DNA from 3 places in the Leclercia sp. LSNIH3 genome. Region 3 is predicted to be linked to each of the others. Evidence: predicted binding sites of a transcription regulator. Region 3 holds the regulator's gene; each other region holds the start of a gene.
What was found. Region 3 encodes PhoB, which activates phosphate uptake and scavenging genes when phosphate is short. Its sites were predicted from a motif close to CTGTCATAAAACTGNCNNAT; they were not measured.

Region 1 (7,835 bases), 1.8 Mb from region 3:
GCATCAACGGTAAATCGAAATCGCTGAGTGAGCTGTTCATGTCTCACCCACCGCTGGATAAGCGTATTGAAGCGCTGCGTAGCGGCGAGTACCTGAAATAACGGCTTTGGCTTGTGAATGAAAAAGCGCGTCCACGGACGCGCTTTTTTTATGCCTGCGGCCGTGGTTGCGTCACCCGCAGCCCGCTGATGATGGCAGCAGCGGCGGCCAGCGTGCCGGCGGTCAGCAGCGCCAGGTGCGTGCCGTTTTGCCCGGCCAGGTTGAACAGTAAGGCCACCAGCGCCGCGCCGGTGCTTTGTCCCAGCAGGCGCGCCGTACCCAGCATCCCGCTGGCTCCGCCGCTGCGATGAGGCGGGGCGGCAGTAATAATCGTATGGTTGTTCGGAGACTGGAACAGACCAAAGCCCGCCCCGCACAAGATCATTCGCCAGATGATATCCAGATCGTGCGGAGCCGCCGGGAGCAGGGCGAGGGCGAACAGACCCGCCGCCATCACTACCATCCCCAGCGCACCCAGCAATCCCGCGTGAACCCGTTCAATCAGATAACCAGCCAGCGGCGCCATTACCATGGTCGCCAGCGGCCAGGGCGTTAACAGGAGACCGGTTTCCACTTCAGAGCGGCCAATAACGCTCTGCAGGAAAAAGGGCAGCGAGACCAGGGCCAGCATCTGCGCGCAGAAAGAGCATATCGAGGTGCCAATGGAGAGGGAGAAGAGGGGAATGCGCAGCAGATCCACCGGCAGCAACGGTACCGGTAGCGCCAGCTGACGACGCACGAAGAAGAAGCCCACCACCAGCAGCGCCACGACCTCGCCCGCGATCAACGGCAGCGACTGCCCCTGGGCGAAACCGCTCAGAGCGGTGATCAGCAGACCAAAGGTGAGGGCGTTCATTACCGCGCTTGGCAGATCGAATTTAGGCATGCTGCTTTTCGGGCCGTTGGCGGGTAAGTAACGCAGGGCGAACACAAGCGCCACGATACCCAACGGAACGTTGATTAAGAACAGCCACTGCCAGGAAGCCACCGACAGGATCGCTGCGGCGATTGTCGGGCCAGCCGCCGATGATACCGCGACTATAAAGGAGTTGATGCCCATTCCCCGGCCCAGATGCCGCTGCGGATAGATAAGCCGGATCAGCGCGGTATTAACGCTCATCAGCGCCGCGCCGCCAAACCCCTGGATGATGCGCGCCAGCGTCAGGGTGTGCAAGGTGTCGGAAAGGGCGCAGAACAGCGAGGTCAGGGTAAAGACCACCAGTCCGCACTGATACACTCTGCGGTAGCCAAACATGTCGCCCAGAAACGAGAACGACAGTAGGGAGATGACAATAGCTATCTGGTAGGCGTTGACGATCCAGATCGAACTGGCAGGCGAGGCATTCAGGTCGCTGGCGATGGTCGGCAGAGCGACGTTCGCGATCGCGCCATCCAGCACGGCCATGGAAATACCGATGATAATGGTCGCAATTGCACCATAGCGCTGCGGTAACGGCAGCCCATCTTTGGGGGTAAGTGTCATGAGAATGAATGAGCAATACAGGTTATTATTAACAGGGTAACGATATTATCACTGTTATTTCGGTTATATGTCGCAGATTTGTAACCAGGTAAGCCAGGATTGATTGCAGCAATGCCACTGCGAATTTATAATAAAAACCGGTTCTAAATTTTATAAAACACTTGCGTTGAGGTGATTAATGGCAATCGCGGATTTGGATAAACAGCCAGATTCTGTTTCTTCTGTGTTAAAGGTGTTCGGCATCTTGCAGGCGCTTGGCGAAGAGCGCGAAATTGGTATTACTGAGCTGTCCCAGCGTGTGATGATGTCAAAAAGCACCGTTTACCGCTTTTTGCAGACCATGAAATCACTGGGTTATGTTGCACAGGAAGGCGAGTCTGAAAAATACTCCCTGACCCTGAAGCTATTCGAACTGGGCGCACGCGCGCTGCAGAACGTCGATCTTATCCGTAGCGCTGATATTCAGATGCGTGAACTCTCTCGTCTGACGAAAGAGACGGTGCACCTCGGTGCGCTGGACGAAGACAGCATTGTCTACATCCATAAGATCGACTCCATGTATAACCTGCGCATGTATTCACGCATTGGTCGCCGCAATCCGCTCTACAGTACCGCTATCGGTAAAGTTCTGCTGGCCTGGCGCGACCGTGAAGAAGTGAAGCAGATCCTCGAGAACGTCGAGTATAAACGCAGCACTGAACGCACCATCACCACTACCGATGAGCTGTTAGAGGTGCTGGATAAGGTGCGTGAGCAGGGTTATGGCGAAGATAACCAGGAGCAGGAAGAGGGCTTACGCTGCATCGGCGTGCCGGTATTCGACCGCTTCGGTGTGGTGATTGCTGGCCTGAGCATCTCCTTCCCGACGCTGCGTTTCTCTGAAGAGCATCTGCACGAATATGTGGAAATGCTGCACACGGCGGCGCGGAAAATTTCTGAGCAGATGGGTTATAACGACTATCCGTTCTGAGTTTTCCGGTAAAAAAACGCTGCCCTTGGGCAGCGTTTTTTATGTGCGGAATTAGCCGTTATCGACCACTATCTCGCTCTTTCGCAGCAATGGGCAGCGAGTGAGGCCGATAATGCCGCTGTCAGAATGAATGTATTGTGCTGTACTGAATCCGCGTGCGGTAAGGTACTTGCACTGGATACCCAGTCCGCCCGCATTTTCTTTACTGCCCATCAGCACGCCATAACCCGCCAGCAGTAAACCCGTCCAGATCAGGGCTATAACGATCAGTGTACGAATAAAAAAGCGCATTATTGCCTCATTTTTTTAATGACTGCCCCATAGCGTAACCGATACATTTGCGTTAACAAGCCTATGATTCCGAAAGGCTCGTCTTCACGGTACAGTTAGGCATGGTTTAAGTTGCGCATGATAACCTGGCATCAGGCAGTTATGGACGGAGAGTGGAGTGAAAAAAATACGCTGGGTGATTCTGGTGCTGGTATTGCTGGCCTGTGTGTTGCTCTGGACGCAGACCATCAATGTGATGTGTGACCAGGACGTACAGTTTTTTAGCGGTATTTGTTCTGTGAATAAGTTTATTCCGTGGTAACGGGCATTTTTCTCGCAAATGATTTCCTTCCTGAACGCGAGTGGTAATATGAGCGTTTTTATTGGGGGGTGAAATGGGTGAGTTAGTGAATTCCGGGATGCTGAGTGTGGCATCTCTGGCGATCTCGGTGCTATTGCTGGTGGTGGGGCTGGTGTTGTGGTTTTTTATCAACCGTGCAAGCTCCCGTACCAATGAGCAAATTGAACTGCTTGAAACGCTGGTCGATTTGCAGAAACGACAGAACGCGCTGCTGCGCCGCCTGTGCGAAGCCAATGAACCGGAAGAGAAAGTAGCACCAAAAGCGGCAGAAGAGACGGCTAATAGCCAGGACGATGACTTTATTCGTCTGGTAGCTGAACGCTAACCAGTCAGGGGAGGTGAGTATGGCCTGGAGCAATCCCTGGTATAACGCCTCCCTCGCGCATCATACCCCGCAGGGTTTTCGCAATGTTGATGGCGCTGAGCACCAGCCTGGCGATGTCGAACGCTGGCAGAAAGAGCGAAAAGCCGCCCGCCTGCCAAAGCCGCCCGAACAGGGCTATGAGCATTTTATCCGCCAGTGGTGGCAACCTGTCACCCTGAATACCCATGAAGAGGACGGCGTCTGGTGGCTGGGACATGCCAGCTTGCTGCTACGCCTGAACGGGAAATACATTCTCACCGATCCGGTCTTTTCCCGCCGCGCTTCCCCGGTCCCCTTTGCCGGACCTGCCAGAAAAACGCCATCGGTGATGAGCGTTGCGGCGCTCCCACCGCTGGATGCGCTGGTGATTTCCCATAACCATTATGATCATCTTGACGCCGCTACGGTACGCCAGTTGGTGCGACGTTTTCCGCAGCTCACCTTTTTTGTGCCATTAGGCCTGGGAGAATGGTGTCGTCGTCGTGGGGCAAAACAGGTTGTCGAGCTGGACTGGTGGCAAAGCTATGTCTTCGAAGGAATGGTGTTCACCGCCGTTCCGGCGCAGCACTGGAGCATGCGAACCCTGTGGGATCGCAACCGCTCGCTCTGGTGTGGGTGGGTCTTTGAAGGGCAAAACCAGCGCTTCTGGTTCAGCGGCGATACGGGTTACACCCCGGATCTGCTGACTATCCCCCAGCGGCTGGGAAAACTGGATACCATCGCGATACCCATTGGTGCCTATGCACCACGCTGGTTCATGTCGATTCATCATATGGATCCGCAGGCAGCGGTGGCGCTCTGGCAACAGCTGGGCATGCCGCGGGCGATCCCCATCCACTGGGGCGTGTTTGAGCTGACGGATGAGTCACTGGATGAACCGGTCAGAGAGCTGTCTCAGACCCTGAGGGCGTTGTCGCTGCCGGACGATAACTTTCAGCCCTTGCGCATTGGTCAATATTTATCCATATAAACTATTACGAGTTCAGATAGTACTTATTCCGTATTAAACCGACGCGGATCATATTTTAATTTAATCGAAACGTTTTGATTGCCTTTTTTTGAGGCAGGTTCATAAAAATATCATTATTTTGGTGCATAGCGACGAACAACGTTGCGATGTATATAAGTTAAACAAGCGAAGCGCCCAGGGCTGTTTTAAGCAAGGAAACAAATCTCTGCCGTTGCGATTAAAACAGCATAACTTCTTACCAATTGTTCTAACGGAAATAACCCTGTCACGAAATCAGCTTCGCTTGCTGGACGATCTGAAGTTATTGGTCTAAGGTAAAAAAGTCTTTGATAACAGCGTCTCCCCTGACGGTTACTGATCGCGCAACAAACAGGCTCTGTATACACGTAAGTGCATTACTGTGCAGATTGTGGCAAATCAGTCCCCCAATTTGTGCGGCTGATCGAGACACGTTTAAAAATGGCTTGCCATTATTTAAGTTGTATGTGATAACACGGTTTGGGTCAAACGAGGTACAGTTCTGTTTATGTGTGGCATTTTCAGTAAAGAAGTCCTGAGTAAACACGTTGTCGTTGAATACCGCTTCTCTGCCGAACCTTATATTAGTGCCACATGCAGTAATGTCTCAGTTTTATCTCAGTGAATGCCCACGGGCTAAGAAAACATTCAAAGGAATTTTGCAAATGGCAAAGATTAAAGGTCAAGTTAAGTGGTTCAACGAGTCTAAAGGTTTTGGTTTCATTACTCCTGCTGACGGTAGCAAAGATGTGTTCGTACACTTCTCTGCAATCCAGGGTAACGGCTTCAAAACTCTGGCTGAAGGCCAGAACGTTGAGTTCGAAATTCAGGACGGCCAGAAAGGTCCGGCTGCTGTTAACGTAACCGCTATCTGATCGAACCCCTGCCTTGTCTGAAGCGTTTCGACGTTTCAGTTGCAGAGATAAAGCCTCGCTTGTGCGGGGCTTTTTAATGCAATTTTTTCAAAGTGTTACCACCTGCGTCTCTGTTTGCAGTTTGTTGCAAAGCTGCGAGAGTATTAGCATTGTTTTCCCCATCAGGACGCAAATTTGCCGTTAAATCAGGGCGTTGTTATTCAGCCCTGGAGTTCTGGTGAAAAAGAAACCCGTCAATCCCGCAGCAAACTTCACCCCGTTACGTTTTGCCCTTCTGTGTGTCGCCATTTTTGGCAGCCTGGTTTTCCTGCTCGGGCGCGTCGCCTGGCTGCAGATTGTGAAACCGGATCCCCTCGTTAAGCAGGAGGATATGCGCTCCCTGCGGGAAGTCGCGATTAACGCTCCGAGAGGAATGATAGTCGACAGGGCGGGGCGGCCGTTGGCAGTGAGCGTGCCGGTGCAGGCGGTGTGGGCCGATCCAAAAACGGTGCTGGCGAAAGGTGGGGTCGGATTTGATAATCGCTGGCAGGCGTTAGCCAGTGCGCTGCATTTGTCCCTTCCCAACCTTGCCGCACGAATCAACAGCAATCCGCAGGGGCGTTTTATCTATCTGGCTCGCCAGGTGGATCCTGCCCAGGCCCAGTGGATCGATAAGCTCCATCTGCCGGGTATCAGCCTGCGCGATGAGTCCCGGCGCTTCTACCCGGCCGGGCACGTGGCGGCCAACCTTATCGGCTTTACCAATATCGACGGGCAGGGTATTGAAGGAATAGAGAAAAGCTTTAATGCGCAGTTGACCGGTAAGCCCGGTCTGCGACGCGTCCGCGAAGATCGCTACGGTCATGTGATTGAGAATATTACCGAAGTTCCGCCCGTACCGGCCCATAATATTCAGTTGAGTATTGACGAGCGGCTGCAAACTATCACCGAAGACGCGCTGGACAATGCCGTGGCGTGGAACAAAGCGGAATCGGGCGCGGCGGTGCTGATCAATATCCAGACCGGGGAGATCCTCGCTATGGCCAACTTCCCGGATTTCAATCCCAATAACCGTGACGGTGCCACGCTGAATGATTTTCGTAATCGCGCCATCAGCGACACCTTTGAACCTGGCTCCACCGTCAAGCCACTGGTACTGATGACCGCGTTACAGCAAGGGCTGGTGCAGCCAGACAGTGTTATCGACACCCATCCCTACACTCTGGCCGGACACCGCATTCGCGACGTCGGTTACTACCCGGAACTGACGCTAACCGGCATCCTGCAAAAATCGAGCGATACCGGCGTGTCCCGCCTCTCACTGGCAATGCCGATCCAGCGTCTGCTGGACACCTATCATGGGTTTGGTTTTGGTCGCTCTACCGGCCTGGGATTAACAGGGGAGAGCAGCGGCCTGCTGCCTGAGCGTAAATTCTGGAGCCAGCTCGATCGCGCTACCTTTGCGTTTGGCTATGGCCTGATGGTAACTCCGCTTCAGCTGGCGCATGTCTATGCCACCATTGGCGGCAATGGCCTGGAACGTCCACTCTCCATTACTCGTATTGATCCGCCGGTGATCGGCACGCAGGTGATGCCAGCATCTATTGTGCAGGAGGTGGAGCACATGATGGAGAGCGTGGCCTTGCCTGGCGGCGGCGGGGTTAAGGCAGCAGTGCGTGATTACCGCGTAGCGGTGAAAACCGGCACCGCGAAGAAAATCGATGACCGCGGCAACTATGTTGATAAATATGTGGCCTATACCGCCGGTGTTGCACCAGCCAGCCGGCCTGTCTTCGCCCTGGCGGTGGTCATTAACGATCCACAAAACGGCGCCTATTACGGCGGGGCGGTCTCCGCACCCGTGTTCAGCCAGATTATGGGTGACGTGCTGCGCATCGAAAACATCAAACCTGATGGATTACCGGCCGATTCCAGCCATCTCATCGTAATGCGTTAAGCAAGGCGTTTTACAGCGGGGCGATTAGCGGTACACTTTCGCCCTTTATGATTGCCCGGAGTTCCCATGACATTCTGCTGTCCTCTTTGCCACGCGCCGCTGGCGCATACGGATAAAAGTTACGCCTGCCCACAAGGGCATCGGTACGATATGGCGAAAGAGGGCTATGTCAATCTGCTGCCGGTACAGCATAAGCGTTCGCGCGATCCGGGCGACAGCGCAGAGATGATGCAGGCGCGCAGAGCCTTTCTCGATGCGGGTCATTATCAGCCTTTGCGCGACGAAGTTGCCGGGAAGCTGGCGGCGTTATTACCTGCAGGGGCGACATCAATTCTCGATATTGGCTGTGGGGAAGGGTATTACACCGCCGCCTTTGCCGACACCGCCCGGGAAAAAGGCGCGTCGACCTTCGGGCTGGATGTCTCAAAATCCGCCATCCGCGCTGCAGCCAAACGCTATTCGCAGGCCACCTTTTGCGTGGCATCCAGCCACCGTCTGCCGTTTGAACAGAGCAGTATGGATGCGGTGATCCGTATCTACGCCCCCTGC
Region 2 (7,835 bases), 130 kb from region 3:
CTGCAAAGTATTCTGAATCAGTGTTGCTACGGTCATCGGGCCTACGCCGCCCGGTACCGGCGTGATGTAAGAGGCGCGGGCGGCAGCATCTTCGTAAACCACATCCCCCACCACTTTGCCGCTTTCCAGACGGTTAATCCCTACGTCGACGACAATAGCGCCTTCTTTGATCCACTCGCCCGGAATAAAGCCCGGCTTACCCACGGCGACGATCAGCAGGTCGGCATTTTCGACGTGCTGACGCAGATTTTTGGTAAAGCGGTGGGTAACGGTGGTGGTGCAGCCAGCCAGCAGCAGCTCCATGCTCATCGGACGGCCCACGATATTGGACGCGCCAATCACCACGGCGTTCAGGCCGTAGGTGTCGATGTTATAACGCTCCAGCAGCGTGACGATGCCGCGCGGGGTACACGGACGCAGGCGCGGCGCACGCTGGCACAGACGGCCAACGTTGTACGGGTGGAAGCCGTCCACATCTTTGTCAGGCGCGATACGTTCGAGCACCTTCACGTTGTCGATGCCCGCAGGCAGCGGCAGCTGTACCAGAATGCCGTCGATCTCGTTATCGGCGTTCAGGGTATCAATCAGCTCAAGCAGCTCTGCTTCGGATGTGGTTTCTGGCAGATCGTAGGAGCGGGAGAGAAAGCCCACCTCTTCGCACGCTTTGCGTTTGCTGCCGACATAAATTTGCGATGCCGGGTTGCTGCCGACCAGCACAACGGCCAGCCCGGGGGCGCGTTTTCCAGCGGCCCGACGAGCTGCCACTTTTTCCGCAACCTCAGAGCGCACCTGCTGCGCAATCGTTTTACCGTCAATAATCTTTGCTGCCATCAGAGAGAAGATTCCATCTGTAAGGAGTGAAAGGGGGGATGAGCATATTTTGTCAGAAGCGCGCGCTGCTGTCAGTCACACTTTGCGGATTTTCCTGTTAAGCGGCGTTGTTGTCGGGCATAGGTATGAACTGCAAGGGGATTGTACTAAAATCCATTGACTCATCGGTCATTGACCGTATAATTCCACGCGCTTCACCACTGCGAAGACATTCTTCTCTGTGCGCCCTTAGCTCAGTTGGATAGAGCAACGGCCTTCTAAGCCGTAGGTCAAAGGTTCGAATCCTTTAGGGCGTGCCATTCGCATCATAACGTCGCATTTCTCCGTCTCTTCGTGTTCCTTATTAGAACCAGATTGAAATCATGTCCGGTATTGCGCATTACCATTTACACGAGCAGAGCGTTCACACGCAGCAACTGGCCACGCTATCGGCTCAGGCGCCCGCTGCCGGAATGACGCAGACCAGCGTACCCGCCTCCTTTCAGCAGGTAACCCTCTCTTCCCAGCCGATCATCGCCCAGCCTGCGGCAAGCGCATCGCAACCCGCTGACCACCGACAGGCATCGGTTACCGCCACACCCGCCTCGTTTGAGCAACTGGGGCAGTACGCCAGCCTGCAGGGCTGGAGTGAAAATCAGCTGGCGCTCATGAACCGCTTACCCCAGTACCGAAACAGCCACACCGGGCCTGCATGGTCGCCCGTTGGGGGCGTTCGCGGGATCCGCAATAACAACCCCGGTAATCTGGAGGCCAGTTGGGCCTTTACCTGGCAGGGGCAGAACGGCACCGACGGGCGCTTCGCTACCTTCGCCTCTCCCGAGCACGGGATCCGCGCTCTGGGCGTAAACCTGCTCGCCTACCAGCGGCGTGGACTGGATACCATCAGCAAAATTATCTCCCGCTGGGCACCGCCGCAGGATAATAACAATACCACCGCTTATATTCAGAACGTCAGCCAGGCGCTTGGCGTAACACCGACGACCCGGCTGGATGTCGCCTCGCCTGGCGTCTTAACCGCCCTGAGCAAAGCCATTATTCATCAGGAAAATGGGAACGTGCCGTTTTCCGATGAGACGATCGCAAGCGGCATCGCCTCGGCGCTAGGGACGGAGGTGCTGTCGGAAAGCCCGTCACCGGTTTTGAAAGCGTCAGCTGGAGAACTCGCGGGTAAGGGCAATAACCCGATGGATAAGCTAACTGGCCGGTAACGGCTTACCGAGAGCATCCCCCGGCATAAATCGCTGTGCTTAATGCGCACATCATCGGCCTGGACTTTTGTCCCCCCCTTCAGACAGACATTCAGGGGCAAGTTTTCCCCGAAGACGATCACGCTATCGACCCGCCGCATATCTCTATTCCCGCCACACCTCACAGCGGCGTGTTAACCAACCGCACCTCTCCGAACCTCTCTTCCACGACAGGATAAACCCGAACCATTACCGGGATGTTTTTGAACCGCTTTTTTACTTTGTGTCCCTGTTTACACTTGATTACAGAAGGATAATGAGTATAGTTCTCATTCTCTTTAGTGTTTGTGGGCGCGTAGGGACTTTCCCGCATCAACAGTGAGTGCAGATCTCACACGGAACACTGAGTGTTAACGGTGGACGCTGCACAGGCCTGATGGCCCGAAATCACACTTCTAATCGCAATGCATATGCGACGCAGACGTCCACCTCAAATTCGATTTGCACGGTAAAGGATGTTCCTGATGTCAAAAAAATTGTCCGCCCTGGCGCTGCTGGTTGCTGTCTCACTCAGCGGCTGCGCAGCTCAACACACCGCGACCACCGCTCCCGCTGCTGATGCCCCGAAACCTGCCGCCCCGGCGCAGACCAACGTCGTTAAACGCGATCTGGCTGACGGCCTGTACGAAATGGTTATGAGCCCGAAAGGCGATGCGCTGTACGTTGCCAGCTCGGAAGGTTTCAAGGATGTGCAGGGCGGGGTGGTGTACAAGCTCGATCCGGCGACCCTGAAAACCATCGGCCGCAGCCATACCGATCTGAAAAACTTCGCCCTCGCGATCTCTGAGGACGGCCAGACCCTTTATACCACCAACTCACTGGACGGCGGGATCAGCGCCATCAGCACCGCCGATGGCAAAGTGAAACAGCGCCTGCTGTTCACCGAGCGCAACAAAGAGGGCTTCCCGTACGGCGCGCGCCAGGTGCTGCTGCATAACGACGTGCTCTACATCGGCGGCGTGGCCGATCCGGCGGTGATCTGGGTGGTAGATGCAAAAACGCTGAAGCTGAAAAAGACCATCCAGAACGCGGGCCAGTGGGTCACCGGCCTGATGTGGTCTGAACAGACCCAACGCATCTACGTGGCGAATGGCGGGGGGGAAATTCTGATCCTGGATCCTAAGCGCAACCGCATTGAAAAACGCTGGAAGCCGCTCGGGGATAAACCGGCGCTGCTGCTGAACCTCGCGGAAGACAGCGCGACGGGCCGCCTGTTTGTCACCGACAACTCGAAAGCCAAAACCACCCTGGTGCTGGACATCCATACCGGTGAAATCATTAAGAAGCTCGACGTCGGCGACTCGCTGGCGGTGAAGTTCAACGCCAAACGCAACGAGCTGTACATCACCCAGCGTGAAAGCGGCAAGCTGCTGAGCCTCGAGGCCACCACCTATGCCGTCAAGCAGACGTGGGATCTGCCGCCGAACCCGAACAGCCTGCTGCTGTCGGCTGACGGCCAGACGCTGTACGTCACCGTTAAGCAGGCGTTCAACAAAGACCACTCGACTAACGGGCCGGACAGCGTTGTGCGTATCGCCCTGAAATAAGCTTTCTCATAACAACTCAGGCCCGGCAACGGGCCATTTTGCGCGAAATTTGAACGAGTTAATCATGAACCACACCAGAAAAATGAACAAAACGCTGCTGGCACTCGCTATAGGCGCCATCGCCCATTCCGCGGTGGCAGCGGAGAGCAAAAAAGAAGAGACCATCGTGGTGCAGTCTGCCGCCAGCGATTTTAAACCCGGCGGCGACCAGCTGGTGCCAGCCTTCCTGGACGGGCAGGTGGCGAACGGCGGCCGCATGGGGATGCTCGGTCAGCAAAATGCGATGGACGTTCCCTTTAACATCATCAGCTACACCTCCAAACTGGTGGAGGATCAGCAGGCGCACACCATTGCTGACGTGGTGGCTAACGATGCGGGCGTCCAGTCCGTACAGGGCTACGGCAACAGCGCAGAAAGCTACCGCATTCGTGGCCTGAAGTTCGACGGGGATGACATGACCTTCGGCGGCCTCTCCGGCGTGCTGCCGCGTCAGGTGGTGGATGCGCAGATGGTGGATCGCATTGAGATCTTCAAAGGTGCTAACTCCCTGATGAACGGCGCGGCCAGCTCTGGCGTGGGCGGCATGATTAACCTCGAACCGAAACACGCGGGGGCAACACCGCAGGCGAAAGTGGGCGTGGACTACACCTCGGATTCGCAGATTGGCACCACCCTTGATGCCGGTCGTCGCTTCGGCGACAGCGACCAGTTTGGTGCCCGCGTCAACGTGGTACACCGTGAAGGCGAAGCGCCGGTTGCTAACGACCGCCGCCGCACCACGCTGCTGTCCACCGGTCTGGACTATGCGGGAGATGACTTCCGTACCTCCGTGGACCTGGGGTATCAGAAGAAAACCTTCCACGGCTCGGAAACCGGGGTCAACATCTCTGGCGTAGATTTCGTGCCAGAGCCGCCGAAAAACGATCGCAACTACTCGCAGAAATGGGCCTACAGCAATATCGAAAACGAATTCGGCATGTGGCGCAGCGAGTATGACATCACCGACAACTGGACCGCCTATACCGGTCTGGGGGCGCAACACGCCCATGAAGAGGGGCTGTACAGCGGTGCGAAGCTGGTGGATAAGAGCGGCAAAGCCACCGCGAGCCGCCTGGATACCAACCGTATCAGCGACAGCGTAAGCGGCATGGCGGGGATCCGCGGTAACTTTGCGACCGGCTTTGTGACCCATAAGGTTAACGTCGGCTACTCGGCGATGACCAAAAACGAGAAAATTGCCTGGAAGATGTCGGCGGCGAAGGATAACCCGGTCACCAACATCTACCACAACACCGGTGTGGATGCGCCACCGAGCACCAACTCCAATGGGGCGGGCGGTAACTACAGCGATCCGCTGACCAGCGGCCGCACCCGAACCCAGGGCTGGCTGCTGAGCGACACCCTCGGCGTGCTGGACGACAAACTGCTGTTCACCGTCGGGGCGCGCCATCAGAAAGTGGTCATTCGTGGGTATAACAAAGTCACCGGTCTGGAAAACGCTGGCGATAGCTTCGACGGCGACCGCTGGATGCCTACCTATGGCGTGGTGTACAAACCCTGGGACGAAATCTCGCTGTACGCTAACCACACCGAAGCGTTGCAGCCGGGTAAAACCGCGCCTAACACCGCCATCAACTACGGCCAGAGCACCGGTATCGTCCACTCTAAGCAGAACGAAGTGGGCGTGAAGGCTGACTTCGGTCGCGTTGGCGGCTCGCTGGCCCTGTTTGAAATTAAAATGCCGTCTGCCATTCTCGACAGCCAGACCAAATATTACGGGCTGGATGCAGAGCAGCGTAACCGCGGTATCGAGCTGAACGTCTTTGGCGAGCCGACGCTGGGCCTGCGTCTGAATGCCAGCGCCACCTGGCTGCAGGCGGAGCTGACCAAAACCAACAACGGTGTTAATCAGGGCAACGACGCCATTGGCGTTCCGTCGTTCTACGGCGTGTTGGGTGCGGAGTATGACATCAAGCCTGTCGACGGCCTGACCGCCACCGCCCGTGTGAACCACTCCGGTTCGCAGTATGCCAATCTGGCCAACAGCAAAAAGCTGGACAGCTATACCACCCTGGATCTGGGCATGCGTTACCGCTTCGCGGTCAACAATGACCAGAACCAGATGACCGTTCGCGCTGGCATTGAAAACGTCACCGACGAAAACTACTGGTCAAGCGTTGACGACAGCGGCACTTACCTGTTCCAGGGTGAGCCACGTACCTTTAAGGTCTCTGTCGGCTACGAGTTCTGAGTTCGACCCTCGTTATCGGGGCAGGGATGCCCCACCGTCCGTCTGTTATAAAAATGTAACAAATTGTTCTTATAGTGTTCCCACTTTGTCATTTCTTAGCCTAAAGAAAGGAAGCCATCGTGGGTAAACCTCTTAAGTCCGTATTCAAAAAAGAACATCGCGATGATGTCAGCAATCCCAGCGCTAACCCGGTATTTTCCACCGTGGCGGAGATGTTCCTCTCCCGCCGCCGTTTCCTGCAGATGGGTGCCGTTGCCGGTGCCGCCGCCTCTTTCCCCTTTTTACTCAAGCCTGAAAACGCCCTGGCCGCGGTGTCACAGCCTTCAGCGCTGAGCAAAGCGGTCTCGCTCGGTTTTACCAGCATTCCGGTCTCAACCGACGATACGGTCAGAGTGCCCGAGGGCTACATTGCGCGTCCTTTCTATCGCTGGGGCGACGCTACTGGTATCAAGGGCAATCTGCCAGCCTTCAAATTTGACGCCAGCAACACGACAGACGAGCAGGCGGCACAGGCGGGTATGCACCATGACGGCATGGCGTGGTTTAGCCTGCCGCAAGGGGAGCAGGATCCCGCCCATGGCCTGCTGGCGATGAATCACGAGTATATCGACAACGGTATGCTCTTTACCGACGGCACCGCCAACTGGAGCCTGGAGAAGGCGCGTAAAGGCCAGAACGCGATGGGCGTGTCGATTATCGAAGTGAAAAAGAGCGGCAGCGACTGGGAAGTGGTGCGCCCCTCCGGCTTTGCCCGCCGCATCACGGTAAATACCCCGATGCAGCTCACCGGCCCGGCGCGTCAGCAGGCGTTAATGAAAACCGCCGCCGATCCGCAGGGCGAGCAGGTGCTCGGCACCATGCAAAACTGCGCTAACGGTTATACCCCCTGGGGAACCTATCTCACCTGCGAAGAGAACTGGTCGGATATTTTCGTCAAAAAAAGCGAGCGTAACGCGCTGGAGAAGCGCTACGGCATCAGCGACAGCGATGAGTCCTACCGCTGGAGCGAGGTGGACGACAGGTTCAACGTGGATAAAACCCCTAACGAGCCGAATCGCTTTGGCTGGGTGGTCGAAATCGATCCGTACAACCCGAACTCCACGCCGCGCAAGCACACCGCGCTGGGTCGCTTCAAACACGAAGGGGCCGCCGTCACCCTGGCCGCCGATAAGCGCGTGGTCACCTATATGGGGGATGACCAGAAGTTTGAGTACATCTACAAATTTGTTTCCGACAACAATTACAATCCGGCGGATCGCGAAGCCAACATGCAGTTGCTCTCCGCTGGCACGCTCTATGTCGCCAGATTCAACGATGACGGCTCCGGCGAGTGGCTGCCGCTGGTGTTTGGCCAGAACGGCCTGGATAAGAGCAAAGGGTTCGACAATCAGGGCGACCTGCTGATTAAAACCCGTCTGGCGGCCGATGCCGTAGGGGCGACTAAGATGGACCGTCCTGAGTGGATTGCGGTCGATCCCCATAACAGCGGCAGCGTTTACTGCACGCTGACCAACAACAGCGATCGCGGCAAAGAGGGCAAAGCGCCGGTGGATGCGGCCAACCCGCGAGCAAACAACACGTTCGGCCACATCATGCACTGGCACGAAGAGGGCGGCGATCCGGCAGCGTTACGCTTTAAATGGGACATCCTGGTGCTGGCCGGGCGAACGGACACTGCGGATGAAAAGGCGAAAGGCAGCATGAAGGGGGCCGAATTTGGCAGCCCGGACGGCCTGTCGTTTGACCATCAGGGCGTGCTCTGGATCCAGACCGACGTCTCCTCCAGCACCATTAACAAGAAAGCCTATGAGGGGATGGGCAATAACCAGATGGTGGCGACCATTCCGGGCACCAACGAGTATCGCCGCTTCCTGACTGGCCCACGCGGCTGCGAAATCACCGGCATTGCGTTCACCCCGGACAACCGCACGCTGTTTATTAATATTCAGCATCCGGGGG
Region 3 (7,835 bases):
ATGCTGGCGGCAAAGGTGATCCCCAGATGCTGGAAAGTGAGTACGAACGGGCTACCGTTGGTGCCAACCTGGTTCCACGGGTAGATAGACATGATCACAAACAGCGTGCCCACGTAGAAGACCAGAATACGCATCGGCACCGAGTTGATGGCGCGCGGGATAGACTTCTCAGGATCTTTCGCTTCACCAGCGGTAATGCCGATGATTTCAATCCCACCGTAGGCGAACATCACCATCTGCAGCGACATCACCATGCCGATCCAGCCGTTGCTGAAGAAGCCGCCGTTACTCCAGAGATTGTGTATCCCGGTCGGTTGTCCGCCGTTGCCAATCCCCCAGATGATAATGCCAATACCGGCGGCAATCATGATGATGATGGTGGCGACTTTAAAGAAGGAGAACCAGAACTCCAGCTCGCCGAACACCTTCACGCTCATCAGGTTGATGGCGCAGATGATCAGCACCACGCTAAGGACCCAAACCCAGTGTGGCACTGTCGGGAACCAGACGCCCATGTAAATGCCGAAAGCCGTGACATCGGCAATGGCCACAATCAGGATTTCGAAGCAGTAGGTCCAGCCGGTGATATACCCGGCGAGCGGGCCTAAGTTTTCCTGGGCATAGCGGGAGAAGGAGCTGGCCGACGGGTTATGAACGGACATTTCCCCCAGCGCACGCATAATGATGTAGGCGGCAACACCGCCGATAAGATAGGCCAGCAGAACGCTGGGACCGGCCATTTTGATGGCATCTGCCGAGCCATAAAAAAGACCGGTGCCGATTGCAGAACCCAGCGCCATAAAGCGGATATGGCGGGCGCTTAATCCACGCTTGAGTTTGTTAGTGCTTTCCATTTGTTGTCATGCCATTCAGACTAAAAAAAACAAAAAACCACGGGGCATTACGCCCCGTGGTTTAACATTCAGCCGTTGATTAGTGCGCGTTCGATGTAACCTGGCGCCCTGCAGCACGATCCCAGATAATAGCCAGTACCAGTGCAACAACGGTAGGCATCAGCCAGGCCAGACCTTGTTCAGACAGCGGCAGACGCTGTGTCCAGGCGGGCAGCATGGCGCTGATTGCCGATGCCTTAATCCCGTCAAGCATACCAAAAAGCAGGCTGATAAACATGGCCGGGGCGATAATTCGTGTGGAATTATTCCACCAGCCGCGGGTGAAGCTCAACACCACCAGCACGATGCACGGCGGGTAGATGGTGGTCAGCACCGGAATGGAGACCTGAATAAGGTGGCTCAGACCCAGGTTCGACACCGCCATCGAGAAGCCGCCAAGGATAAACACCAGCGTACGATAAGAGAGCGGAACGTACTGCGCAAAGAACTCCGCACAGGCACAGGTCAGGCCAACCGCAGTCACCAGACAGGCCAGGAAGATCAGGATAGCCAGCATCGTGCTGCCCGCGCCGCCAAAGGTATGCTGCACGTAGGCATGCAGAATGGCCGCACCGTTCGCGCCCTGGTCAACCAGCACGCTGCTGTCGGAACCCAGACGGAACAGCGCCAGATAGAGCAGTGCCAGACCCGCGCCCGCCATCAGGCCAGCCCAGACGGTGTAACGGGTCAGCAGACGCGCTTCGGTCACGCCACGGGAACGCGCAGCGTTAACGATCACGATACCGAACGCCATCGCACCCAGCGTATCCATGGTCAGGTAACCATTCACAAAACCGTTAGAGAAGGCTGCGTTTTGATACGCTTCAGTGGCCGAACTCAGCGGGCCTGCAGGCCAGATAATTGCCGCAATCGCAAGTACCAGCAGCGCCAGAATCTTCATCGGGGCCAGGAAGTTGCCCACGGTATCCAGCAGCTTGCCAGGATAGAGCGACACCAGGATCACGATAGCGAAGTAGACCAGGCTGTAGATAAACAGCGGCAGCGGGCCGTCACCGGTCAGCGGGGCGATCCCCACTTCGAAGGAGACGGTCGCGGTGCGAGGGGTCGCGAACAGCGGACCGATCGCCAGGTAGCAGACCACGGCCAGCATCACGCCAGCCACTTTGCCAATCGGTGCACTGAGGCTATCGACGCCGCCGCCGACTTTCGCCAGCGCCACGACGGTCAATACCGGCAGGCCCACAGCGGTGATCAGAAAGCCGATCGCTGCAGTCCAGACGTGTTCACCTGCCTGCAGGCCAACCATGGGTGGGAAGATGATGTTGCCTGCGCCAACGAACAGCGCAAATGTCATAAAGCCCAGTGCGATGATATCGCGCGATTTCAGTTGATGGGTCATAAAACCTTACTGCCTGTGGATGTGGTGTTGAAAACGTTGAATTTTTCGCTATCCCATGCGGAATAAAACAGCGGAAAAAATGTGCAATTTCAGCGGGAAATGCTCCCCTGCTGCCGTGGTCAGGAATAATTTTTCGATTTACCACGCAAATACAGTCTGTCCGACAATATCAGGACGGCAATTTAAACGCTTATAACGTTTAAAGGCAATATGGGATCGCAAAACCAGAACAATATGCCAGCTTGAAATTAACACCTGGAACATTACACCATTTATAAGAAAAACCCATGGCTAATCATGCGAACAAAAAAGCATCAGGCGTATAAAATTTATTCGCGCTTCGGTTGACTGCAAAGCAAACAGGCCAGCTTACGCTGGCCTGTGGCAATATCTGATTACAGTCGGGGCGTCAGGCGCTGTTACTGGCAATCAAACGTTCCGGGATCACGAAGCTAAAACGCGTGCTTTTGCCCGGCGTGCTGACAATATCGAGACGGCTGTCGTGGTGATTGATGGCATGTTTAACGATAGCCAGCCCCAGCCCACTGCCGCCCGTCTGGCGGGAACGGGCTTTATCCACCCGATAAAAACGCTCGGTCAGACGAGGAATATGCTCCGGGCCAATGCCAGGGCCGTCATCCTCGACGCTGAACTCCGCCCCCGTAGGCACATGCTGCCAGCGCACGGTAATGTGAGTGCCTGCCGGCGTGTGATTCACCGCGTTATAGACCAGGTTGGAGATGGCGCTGCGCATCTCATCGGTACTGCCGCGCACTTTGAGAGTGTTATCCACCTCGAAGGTGAGCTGATGCTGCTGCTGGCTTAGGGTTTGCGCCTCTCGCTCTAACATCCGCAACATCATCGGCACGTCGATAGTTTCATTGAGCGCCAGGGTTGGTGCGGCCTCAATACGGGAAAGGGTCAGCAACTGCTTGACCAGCCCTTCCATCCGTTGCGTCTGCTCGCGCATGGTCTGCAACGCTTTTTCCCGCGGCGCGCCCTCCAGAGTCTGCTCCTGCATCATCTCCAGATAGCCCTGCAACACCGTCAGTGGGGTGCGTAATTCATGGCTAACGTTGGCGAAGAAGTTGCGCCGCGCCCCTTCCAGCTGGTGCATTTGCGTCACGTCGCGTGCCACCATCAGCCACTGCTTGTCGCTGTAGGACATCACGCGGATCTCCAGATGACGACCATTGTTCATCACCAGATTATGTGGGCGGGTAAAATCGCGTTTTTTCAGATACTGGGCAAACTCGGGGTAACGCAGCAGGTTGAGGATGTTCTGTCCATTATCGTCTGGCCAGCGCAGGCCCAATAGCTGTTGCGCCAGTCCGTTACACCAGAACATTGCCCCTTCTTCGGTGGTGAGCACCACCGCATCCGGCAGGGATTCCGCGCCGCTGCGAAAGCGCTTGATCAGATTGCCCAGCTCGCGTCGGCGCTTTTTATTACGCATCTGCATCTGGTGCAGACCATACAGCAGAGGTTCCCAGCTACCGCTTCCCGGCGGAGGGGTCATGCTTCTGTCTACCCACAGCCACCATGACAGGCGGAGCAGATTCCAGAAGTGCCAGATCAGCAATCCGGTGATTGCCGCCAGCAAAAACCAGGGTAAATAACCGAAAACAGCCCCGAGGATCAGGGCCGGAATACAGCAAAGTACCAGTTCAAAACAGAGCCTTTTCCATGACAGACGTTCCAGCACGCGTCACACTCCTGTGATTGTTCAGAAACGGGTGGAGAAACGATAACCCGTGCCGCGGACGGTCTGTACCATACGATCGTGACCGCTGGTTTCCAGCGCCTTACGCAAACGACGAATATGAACATCCACCGTCCGGTCTTCAACATAGACGTTCGTGCCCCAGACATTATTAAGCAGCTGCTCGCGGCTATATACGCGTTCCGGGTGGGTCATAAAGAAGTGCAGCAGTTTGAATTCTGTCGGCCCCATATCGAGGGGATTTTCACCGGTCATGACGCGGTGCGAGGTGGGATCCAGGCTCAGACCCTGCATCTCAATCACCTCTTCGACCGCCATCGGTGAAATACGGCGCATGACCGCCTTGATACGCGCCACCAGCTCTTTCGGGGAGAAAGGTTTGGTGATGTAGTCATCCGCGCCGGTCTCCAGGCCGCGAACGCGATCTTCCTCTTCGCCACGGGCGGTCAACATCATCACCGGGATATCGCGGGTTAAGGCTTCGCGTTTGATATGTTTAATGAATTGCAGACCAGAGCCGCCGGGCAACATCCAGTCGAGCAGGATCAGATCGGGCCAGGGTTCGTTGAGCTGATTTACTGCGCTGTCGTAATCTTCGGCTTCTACCGGTTGAAAGCCATTTTGTTCGAGCACGAAACAGACCATTTCACGAATGGGTGCTTCATCTTCTACGACCAGAATACGTCTCGCCATACTTAGCCCTGTCTTATTTAGGTTACATGTTTGTAATACGGCGTCATTATGCGTCAGATTTATGACAGATTTATGAAAAAGACGCCCACCAATAAAGGCAAACCGTTGTTTTCTGGTCGCCCTGATTGTAGCGGTTATCTTCCTTCCCCTGAATGTTTATAATCCCGCTTACATTTTTTTGCCACGGATCTGTTATGCGCATACTTCACACCTCGGACTGGCATCTGGGACAGAACTTCTACAGTAAAAGCCGCGCCGCCGAACATGAAGCCTTCCTCAGCTGGCTGCTTGAGATGGCGCAAACACACCAGGTGGACGCCATTCTCGTGGCCGGTGACATTTTTGATACCGGATCGCCGCCGAGCTATGCGCGAGAGCTGTATAACCGTTTCGTGGTGAACCTGCAAAAGACCGGGTGCCATCTGGTGATTGTGGCCGGTAACCATGATTCCGTGGCCACGCTGAATGAATCCCGTGAAATCCTGGCCTTTCTCAACACGACCGTGGTCGCCAGCGCCGGACATGGGCCACAAATTCTGCGCAAGCGTGACGGTACACCAGGGGCGGTGCTATGCCCTATTCCGTTCTTACGCCCTCGCGACGTGATGAAAAGCCAGGCGGGTCTTTCAGGAATCGAGAAACAGCAGCAGCTGTTAACGGCTATCACCCATTATTACGCCGATCAATATACCGCCGCCTGCCAGCTGCGCGGCGACAGCGTCCTGCCGATCATTGCCACCGGGCATCTTACCACCGTAGGTGCCAGTAAAAGTGACGCGGTACGTGACATCTACATCGGGACGCTGGATGCCTTCCCCGCGCAGCACTTCCCGGCGGCCGACTATATTGCGCTGGGCCACATCCACCGCGCACAGAAGATTGGCGGCTGCGAGCATATTCGTTATTGCGGCTCCCCTATTCCCCTCAGCTTCGATGAAACCGGCAAAAGCAAATGCGTGCATCTGGTGAGCTTCGACCACGGCAAGCTCAGCGCCGTCGAATCCCTTGACGTGCCCATTACCCAGCCGCTGGCGGTACTGAAGGGCGATCTGGCGGCCATTGCTGCCCAGCTGGAGCAGTGGCGCGGCGTGAAGCAGACGCCTCCCGTCTGGCTGGATATCGAAATTGCCACCGAGGAGTATCTGCACGACATGCAGCGTAAAATTCAGCACCTGACGGACGATCTGCCGGTGGAGGTGCTACTGGTGCGGCGCAGTCGCGAGCTGCGCGAGAAACTCCTCGCCAACAGCCTGCGTGAAACCCTCAGTGAGCTGCGGGTGGAGGAGGTCTTTGAGCGCCGCCTGGCGCAGGAGACCCTGGACGACGCACAGCGGGCAAGGTTAAACGAGCTGTTCAGCCATGCCCTGCATGCCCTGGATAACGAGGAGGACAACGCATGAAAATTCTCAGCCTGCGCCTGAAAAACCTCAACTCACTCAAGGGCGAATGGAAAATCGACTTTACCGCCGAGCCATTCCTCAGCAACGGCCTGTTTGCCATCACCGGCCCCACAGGGGCCGGGAAAACCACCCTGCTGGATGCCATCTGTCTGGCGCTGTACCACGAGACGCCGCGCCTGAATACGGTTTCACAATCGCAAAACGATCTGATGACCCGCGATACCGCCGAGTGTCTGGCAGAGGTGGAGTTTGAAGTCAAAGGGGTAGCCTATCGCGCTTTCTGGAGCCAGAACCGGGCGCGCAATCAGCCGGACGGCAACCTCCAGGCCCCGCGTGTGGAGCTGGCCCAGTGCGAAGATGGCAAAATCCTCGCGGATAAAGTGAAGGATAAACTGGAGCTTGTCGCCTCCCTGACCGGCCTGGACTACGACCGCTTTACCCGCTCGATGCTGTTATCCCAGGGGCAGTTCGCCGCCTTCCTCAACGCCCGGCCAAAAGAGCGCGCCGAGCTGCTGGAGGAGCTGACCGGCACCGAAATTTACGGCCAGATCTCGGCGATGGTGTTTGAAAAACATAAAGCGGCCCGCAGCGAACTGGAGCGGCGTGAAGCCCAGGCCGCCGGGGTGGTGTTACTCAGCGAGGAGCAACAACAGCAGCTTCAGCAAGGTTTGCAGGTACTTACTGACGAAGAACATCAGCTCCTGGCCCAACAGCAGGCGCAGCAGAAAGATTATCACTGGCTGACCCGCCACGATGAGTTATTGCGCGAGCAGCAGCAGGCGATGGCCGCGCAGCAGCAGGCGCAGCAGGCCCTGACCGATGCGACTCCCGAGCTGGAAAAGCTGCATCTGGCCCAACCTGCCGCGCTGCTGCGCCCGCAGTGGGAGCGGCAGCATGAGCAGACCGCCCGCCTGGCACAAACAGAACAGCAGATGCTGGATGTGAACACTCGCTTACAGTCCAGCGAGGCGCTGCGCGCCAGGATCCGCAACGGGGCGTTGCGGGCGCGCGAGCAACTGCAAACCGAGTTCACCACTCTGACGCAGTGGCTGACCGACCACGACCGCTTCCGTCAGTGGGGTCAGGAGATGGCGGGCTGGCGGGCGCACTTTGCCCAGCTGAATCGCGATAAAACGCAGCTCGCGACGCTGACCCGCCGTATCGCGGAATTACGCCACAAGCTGGCGGCCTTGCCGGAAAACACGCTCACGCTCACGGCGGAGCAAGTCGCCGCCGAAATGGCGCTACAAACCCAGTCCCGTGCGGCGCGCCAGCGTCTGACCACCCTGCACGCCCGTTATCAGCCCCTGCAAAAGCGACTCAGCCAGAATGGCGAAAATGTGCAAAAGGCGCAGATTGAGCTGGCAAAACTGAACGACGTGCTAACCCTGCGCCGCCAGCAGTACAAAGAGAAAAATCAGCACTACCTTGATCTCAAACTGTTATGCGAGCAGGAAGAGAAGATCAAAAAGCTGGAGAGTTATCGGGCTGAACTCGAGGCCGGCAAACCCTGCCTGCTCTGCGGCTCCACCGAACATCCGGCGATCGCCCAGTATCAGGCCTTAGCGCTTACCGAAAACCAGCGTCGCCGGGAGGCGATGGAAAAAGAGGTCGCCGCCCTCAAAGAGGAAGGCCTGCTGGTGCTGGGCCAGGTGAATGCCCTCACCACCCAGCTGCAGCGGGAAACCGCCGAGGCGCAGACACTGGCCCAGGACGCGCAGGTGCTGACTGAGGAGTGGCAGAAGGTATGCGCTTCCCTGACGGTG

Region 1: a site for PhoB is predicted at 1,590-1,609, ahead of kdgR (DNA-binding transcriptional regulator KdgR). Genes of this name have one in related genera too.
Region 2: a site for PhoB is predicted at 5,919-5,938, ahead of C3F35_RS06155 (PhoX family protein). Genes of this name have one in related genera too.

The regions. Positions count from the first base shown of each region.
Region 1 is NZ_CP026387.1:4,325,481-4,333,315, forward strand. It holds gene htpX (protease HtpX) at 1-101, shown strand, start outside; gene C3F35_RS20945 (MFS transporter) at 149-1,522, opposite strand; gene kdgR (DNA-binding transcriptional regulator KdgR) at 1,701-2,492, shown strand; gene C3F35_RS20955 (YobH family protein) at 2,544-2,783, opposite strand; gene mgrB (PhoP/PhoQ regulator MgrB) at 2,941-3,084, shown strand; gene C3F35_RS20965 (YebO family protein) at 3,158-3,448, shown strand; gene C3F35_RS20970 (MBL fold metallo-hydrolase) at 3,468-4,457, shown strand; partial or broken gene C3F35_RS20980 (DUF2627 domain-containing protein) at 4,984-5,122, shown strand; gene cspE (transcription antiterminator/RNA stability regulator CspE) at 5,141-5,350, shown strand; gene ftsI (peptidoglycan glycosyltransferase FtsI) at 5,568-7,286, shown strand; gene rlmA (23S rRNA (guanine(745)-N(1))-methyltransferase) at 7,353-7,835, shown strand, end outside.
Region 2 is NZ_CP026387.1:1,259,940-1,267,774, reverse strand. It holds gene folD (bifunctional methylenetetrahydrofolate dehydrogenase/methenyltetrahydrofolate cyclohydrolase FolD) at 1-831, opposite strand, end outside; tRNA gene C3F35_RS06175 (tRNA-Arg) at 1,054-1,130, shown strand; gene C3F35_RS06170 (hypothetical protein) at 1,194-2,039, shown strand; gene C3F35_RS06165 (hypothetical protein) at 2,543-3,625, shown strand; gene C3F35_RS06160 (TonB-dependent receptor) at 3,690-5,876, shown strand; gene C3F35_RS06155 (PhoX family protein) at 5,996-7,835, shown strand, end outside.
Region 3 is NZ_CP026387.1:1,386,284-1,394,118, forward strand. It holds gene proY (proline-specific permease ProY) at 1-854, opposite strand, end outside; gene brnQ (branched-chain amino acid transporter carrier protein BrnQ) at 934-2,253, opposite strand; gene phoR (phosphate regulon sensor histidine kinase PhoR) at 2,663-3,958, opposite strand; gene phoB (phosphate response regulator transcription factor PhoB) at 3,980-4,669, opposite strand; gene sbcD (exonuclease subunit SbcD) at 4,864-6,069, shown strand; gene sbcC (exonuclease subunit SbcC) at 6,066-7,835, shown strand, end outside.